Regions from separate parts of the Brachybacterium huguangmaarense genome, predicted to be linked through region 2. Evidence: riboswitches for the same ligand, from Rfam matches in the RefSeq annotation. Region 2 holds a riboswitch; the other holds the start of a gene.
What was found. Region 2 has a riboswitch for thiamine pyrophosphate ahead of BRM3_RS14335 (ECF transporter S component). Riboswitches for the same ligand answer to the same signal wherever they lie in the genome.
Positions count from the first base shown of each region.

Region 1 (3,200 bases), 460 kb from region 2:
TTCTGGGCGACGAGCGCGGTGATTGCGCTCGTGCCGTACACCCCGAGCGCCGTGAAGGTCTTGAGGTCGGCCTGGATGCCGGCGCCGCCGCTGGGGTCGGTGCCGGCGATCGAGAGGGCTGTGGGCGGTCGCATGCGCGGATCCTTCGGTCGGTGAGGCGTGGCCTCAGCGGGTGGGGGCCGTCGGGTCCGACGGCTCGGGGAGGTGGTCATCCGGGCGACTGTCGCGCCCGGACCTCAGGGCCTCTCCCAGGGTGCGGGCGGCATCGGCCGGGGACGGGGCGACGGCGATCGCGGAGACGACGCAGATCCCGTCGATGCCGGTGGGGCCGAGGGCGTGCGCGAGCTCGACGTCGATGCCGCCGATGGCGACGGCGGCCGGGCGCGCCGCGGCCGCCTCGAGGGCTCGCACGCACGCGGCGACGCCGGCCACGCTGAGCGGGGCGGCCGCATCGGGCTTGGTGTCGGTGGCGCGGACCGGGCCGATGCCGAGCACGTCGGCGAGACCGGCGGTCACGGCCGCGGCCGCCTGCGCGGGCGTCGAGACCGAGAGCCCGAGCAGGAGGTCGTCGCCGAGCGCGCGGCGGGCCTCGACGGGGTCGGCGTCGTCCTGCCCGATGTGGAGGTGGCAGCCCTCGCCGACGGCGACGTCGACCCGGTCGTTGACGAACAGCCGGACCCTGCCCGCGGCCTCGGTCCCGACCGCGTCCGCGATCGCGGCGCGGCAGGCGCGGACGAGGCGCGCGATCTCGATCTCACCCGCGCGCTTGTCCCGCACCTGGATCGCGCCGGCGCCGCCCCGCACGGCCGCGGCCGCGATCGCGGGCACCCGGTCGGGGCCGCCCGAGAGGGCGGTGTCGGTCACGTGGTAGACGGTCCAGTCGGTGCGACGGGCCAGCTCGAGGGCCCCGCGCACCTCAGGACTCCTCGACGAGGACCGCGGCGACCACGTCGTCGGGCGCGAGGGCGCCGAGGGCGTCGAGCCAGGCCACGGCGAACGAGCCCGGCCCGGTCGCGCCGTGAGCGCCGCGGGACCCGGCCGCGGCCACGAGGGCGTGCGCGGCGACCACGGCGTCGTGCGGGTCCGCCGCCGGGCATGCGCCGAGCACCGCGGCGGTGATCGCGCCCAGCGCGCAGCCGGTGCCCGTCACGCGCGTCAGGAGAGGGTCGCCGCCCGTGATCCAGGTGGTGCGCCCCGCCGAGACGACGAGATCGCGCTCCCCCGACACGGCGACCACGCCACCGGTGTCCCGGGCGAGGGCGCGGGCGGCGTCGAGGGCGACGTCAGGCGTGGCGGTCGAGTCGGGCCCGCGGCCGCCGTCGCCGACGCCGCCGAGGGCGAGCACCTCCGAGGCGTTCGCCCGGATCGCGGTGGGGCCGATCGCGGTCAGGGTGTGCGCAAGGCGGGTGCGGACGGGCAGGCCGCCCACGGCGACGGGGTCGAGCACCCAGGGCGTCGCGCTCTCGGCCGCGGCGCGCGCGGCGCGCGGCATCGCCTCGACCTGATGCGGCGAGACGGTGCCGAGGTTGACGAGCACCCCGCTCGCGGCGGCCGCGAACAGCGGCGCCTCCTCGGGATGGTCGACCATGGCCGGCGAGGCGCCCGCCGCGAGCAGGGCGTTCGCCGTGATCTGCTGGACCACGGTGTTGGTGAGGCAGTGGACGAGCGGCGCGGCCTCGCGCACGCGGCCCAGGCAGGCGATCCATGGCGCCCCGGAGGACGGCGCGCCGGCGGACGGCAGGAGTGAGGCGGCGGACGATGCGTTCATCGTGACGATCCCTTCGCAGGTGCTGACCAGATCAGGTTCGACGGGTGTGCTCTCAGCCGTCCGGCGGGACGGCACCCCGTGTCACGTCCATGACCCTAGCAAGCGGGCGGGGGCTCAGGCGGCCTGTGCGAGAATCGGCGCCGGACACCGAGGAGGGGGCGCGACATGGCGGATCCGGAGCGGCACGACGAGCCGTCGGACCCCGGCCTGCCCGACTTCGCGACCCCGCCGCCTCGCACGCCCGCCCAGGCGCCCGTGCCCGACGAGCGTTCGCGCTCGCGGTCCCGCGCCATGATCCTCACCGTGATCGGCGCGAGCGTCGCGATCATCGCGATCGTCGCCCTGGTCCTGTCCCAGACCCTCTTCCGCGACGCCTTCGGCGACGACACCGACTACGCCGAGCCCGCGACGGGCACCGCGAGCGGCCAGTCGGAGTACGTCCCGGACCCCAACGACCCCGATCTCGCGCCGCCGCCGCCGATCTTCACGCAGGCGCCGACGTCGGACTGCACGGTGCTGCCGCAGCAGTCCACCTCCGCCCAGCCCGCCGGCAAGGTGCGCGGCGGGGGCCTGGAGTACACGCGCCCCTCGACGTGGACCTTCAACTGGGGCAGCGGGGACCTCGCCTACATGACCGACGCGGCCGGGTACGCGCGCAACGTCGAGGGCAGCTGGTACTCGGTCGTGAACGTGGGCCGCGTGACCTGGCCGCAGGCCGAGGGCGACTACCCCGGGGCCGAGCAGGCGGCCGTCACGATCTTCCAGTGCTACGTGACGTCGGCGGGCCTGATCGACTACTTCGGGGACACCCCCACCGTCACGGACTACCGCACCGAGGCCACCACGGTCGACGGCACGCCGGGGTGGATCGTGCAGGCCACCTACCACTTCGACGCCGGGCTCAAGACGACCGACGAGTCGCGCGTGACCTCGATCGTGGTCGACACCCCGGGCGGCCCGAGCGCCGTGGTCTCGGACGTCGCGGCCGACCACCCCGACCACATGCAGGAGCTCCAGGACATCCTGGACTCCCTGCAGGTCGTCGGCTGAGCCCCGCAGCGCTCACACGATCGAGGAGGCCATCCGGCAGATGTCGTCGAGCGAGCGCGCGAGGAACGGCCGGCGTCGCCAGGTCTCGAGGTCGAGCCGGGTGCTGCGCTCGCGGTAGACGGCCTCGACGTCGCGCATCTGCTGCATGAAGTCGCTGCCGCCGATCATGAGCGAGGACTCCATGTCGAGCAGGAACGAGCGGATGTCCATGTTGGACGAGCCGATCACGGTCACGAAGTCGTCGATCGTGACGTGCTTGGCGTGCAGGATGTAGGGCTCCTCGTAGAGCTGGATGCGCACGCCCGCGACGAGGAGCTCCTCGTAGTACGAGCGCTGGGCGTGGCCCACGAGGAACTGGTCGGCGGTCGAGGAGACGATCAGC
Region 1 covers NZ_CP107020.1:332,197-335,396, forward strand. The annotation lists gene thiD (bifunctional hydroxymethylpyrimidine kinase/phosphomethylpyrimidine kinase) at 1-134, opposite strand, end outside; gene BRM3_RS01590 (thiamine phosphate synthase) at 166-915, opposite strand; gene thiM (hydroxyethylthiazole kinase) at 917-1,768, opposite strand; TPP riboswitch at 1,759-1,857, opposite strand; gene BRM3_RS01600 (hypothetical protein) at 1,934-2,818, shown strand; gene cls (cardiolipin synthase) at 2,831-3,200, opposite strand, start outside.
Region 1: it holds a riboswitch for thiamine pyrophosphate, as region 2 does, so the genes downstream of both, thiM (hydroxyethylthiazole kinase) here and BRM3_RS14335 (ECF transporter S component) in region 2, are expected to answer to the same signal.

Region 2 (3,200 bases):
CGTCTCGCGCTGCTCGGCGAGCAGGGTGCGGGGATCGCCGTCGGCGAGGATCCGGGCCTGGGGGCCCAGCACGAGCAGCCGGTCGGCCAGATCGAGCCACGGCTCGACGCGGTGCTCGGCGATCACGACCGTGCGCTCGCGGGCGAGGGTCGCGACGGCCTCCCGGACCTCGTGCGCGCTCGCCGGGTCGAGCATCGAGACCGGCTCGTCGAGCAGCAGCACCTCGGGGTCGAGGGCGAGGGCGCCGCTCAGGGAGACGCGCTGGAGCTGGCCGCCCGAGGTCTCGAGCGGGCCGGCCGCCTCGTCGACGTCGGGGACGAGGTCGGCGAGCACTCCGTGCACCCGCTCCCAGATCTCCGCTCGCGGCACCGACCGGTTCTCCGGGCCGAAGGCGACGTCACGGCCGACGGTCTCGGCCACGACCGTGTGCTCGGGCTGCTGCAGGACCAGGCCGCGCCGAGCCGAGCCGTCGACCCGCCCGCTCAGGTCCCCGGACTCGTCGTCGAGCAGCCCCGCGAGCGCGAGCAGGACCGTCGACTTGCCGCTGCCGCTCGCCCCGGCCAGCAGCACGGTGCTGCCGGGCTCGAGGCGCAGGTCGAGGTGGTCGATCGTGGGCAGCCGACGGCCGGCGGGGCGCCAGCTGAGGTCATGGACCTCGAGCGCCCCGCCGACGCGTGCACGGGTCGTCACACGAGGTCCCGTGCCGCCCGCTCCCGCCCGATGGGGAAGGCGTTCAGGACGCCCGTCCGGGCGAGCAGGCGCCCGAGGGGGAGGCAGACGAGGGGGCTGATCACGGCTCCCGAGAGCGCCATGAGCGCGAGGTAGACGAGCTTCCAGGACAGCGCCCAGGACACGGCGCTCGTCGCGAAGGCCTCGTAGACCCACTCGAGTCCGGCCGCGACCACCCCCGCGAGGGCGAGGGCGCCGATGCCGAAGCGCCGGTACGCGAGCAGCGCCAGGCCGATCTCGACCCCGAGGCCCTGGGCGAGGCCCGAAATCATCGTCGTGTACCCCCACTGGTTGCCGATCAGCATCTCCACGAAGGAGGCGATGAGCTCGGCCAGCAGGGCCGCGCCGGGGCGGCGCACGATCAGGCCCGCCAGGATCGCCGGCAGGAACCAGACGCCCGCGAGGACCCCGGCGGCGGGCGCGAAGGCCGCCGTGATCGAGTTGATCGGGTAGTAGAGGTAGTTCAGGCCCAGGAACACGACGCCCATCGCGATCCCGATCGTGACCGTGACGGTGACGTCCACGGTGCGGAACCCGCGCCGGCGGTCCGTCCTCTCGTGCGGTGTGGCCTTCGTCGTCGTCATCATGTGCTCCTTCCGTCGAGGAAGGGTCGTGACGCGACGCCGACGGCGGGCGCGAGAGCCCGCCGCCATGCGGCGCGTCACGAGAGAAATCCCGACTCCCTACGCCGGTGCAAACCGGATCAGGTTCGAGGGTCTGCGCCGTTCGCGCACTCTCAGCACCCCGTGGTGCTCCCCTGTCAGTGGATGACGAGGACCACCCTACCGCCCGCGGGCCTCACCAGATGCGGACCCGGCGTTCGGGTGCGAGGTACATCGCGTCACCCTCGGTCACGTCGAACGCCTCGTAGAACGCGTCGATGTGCGCGGCCGGCACGTTGCAGCGGAACTCGGCGGGGGAGTGCGGGTCGGTCGCCAGGCGCCGGATCGACTCCTGGGGCCGGTTCTTGCCGCGCCACACCGTGGCCCACGACCAGAACAGGCGCTGCAGACCGGTCATGCCGTCGAGCACGGGCGGCTCCTCGCCCTCGAAGTGCGAGAGGTAGGCGGCGACGGCGATCGACAGGCCGCCCAGGTCGCCGATGTTCTCGCCGATCGTGAGGGCGCCCGAGACGTGGTGGGTGTCGTCGAGCTCGCGCGGCGAGAGCGCCGAGTACTGCTCGATGAGCGCCGCCGTGCGCTTCTCGAACTCGCGACGGTCCTCCTCGGTCCACCACGAGCGCAGGTTCCCGTCCCCGTCGTACTTCGAGCCCTGGTCGTCGAAGCCGTGCCCGATCTCGTGGCCGATGACCGCGCCGATGCCGCCGAAGTTCACGGCGTCCTCCGCGTCGGCGTCGAAGAACGGGGGCTGCAGGATCGCGGCCGGGAACACGATCTCGTTGGCGCCGGGGTTGTAGTAGGCGTTGACGGTCTGCGGCGTCATGTGCCACTCGTACGGGTCGATCGGGCCGCCGACCTTGCCGAACTCGTAGGCGGCGTCGAAGCGCCGGCTCGCGCGCACCGAGGCGACGAGGTCGGCGGGGTCGACCACGAGTCCGTCGTAGCTGCGCCACTGCTCCGGGTAGCCGATCTTGGGGGTGAAGCGCTCGAGCTTCTCGAGCGCCTTGTCCCGCGTGGCCGGCGTCATCCAGTCGAGCGAGGAGATGGACGTGCGGTAGGCGGCGAGCAGGGAGTCCACGAGACCCTGCATGCGCTCCTTGTGCGAGGCCGGGAAGTGGCGCTCGACGTACTCGCGGCCCACGTCGAAGCCGACGGCGCCCTCGACGAACGCGACCCCGCGCTTCCAGCGCTCGCGCAGCTCCTCGGCGCCGGACAGCACGCGGCCGCTGAAGTCGAACTCGGCCTCCACGAAGTCCGAGGACAGGTACGGCGCGTACGCGGAGACCGTGTGCAGCGCGAGCCACGTGCGCAGCACGGGCAGCGGCTCGTCGGCGAACAGGGGAGCGGCGCCCGCGAGGAACTCAGGCTGGCCGACGTTGACGACCTCGAAGGCCGAGGCCGCGGCGCCCGTGCCCTCGATGTACGCGTTCCAGTCGAGTCCCGGTGCGGCCTCGCGCAGCTCGGCACGGCCCATGGGGTTGTCGGACTTCTCGGAGTCGCGCAGCCGCACGACGTCCACGTGCGTGCCGGCCAGACGCGTCTCGAGGTCCATGACCGCGCGGGCCTGGGCGGTGGCGTCCCCGTCGACGAGGCCGTCGCGGCCGGGCAGGGCGGCGAGCTGGGCGAGGCGGCCCAGATGGGTCACGTAGGCCTCGCGGATCTCGGCGTACCGGTCCTCGCGGTAGTAGGACTCGTCGGGCAGCCCCAGGCCGCCCTGGTGCAGCTTGACCTGGTAGCGCGTCGAGTCGCGGTCGTCCGTCCACACGTACGCGTGGATCAGGGAGGTGCCGGCGTCGGGCGACGCCATCGCCCGGGTCAGCGCGGTGTGGTCGGACAGGGCGACGATCTCGT
Region 2 covers NZ_CP107020.1:3,106,250-3,109,449, reverse strand. The annotation lists gene BRM3_RS14340 (ATP-binding cassette domain-containing protein) at 1-690, opposite strand, end outside; gene BRM3_RS14335 (ECF transporter S component) at 687-1,313, opposite strand; TPP riboswitch at 1,393-1,498, opposite strand; gene BRM3_RS14330 (M13 family metallopeptidase) at 1,528-3,200, opposite strand, start outside.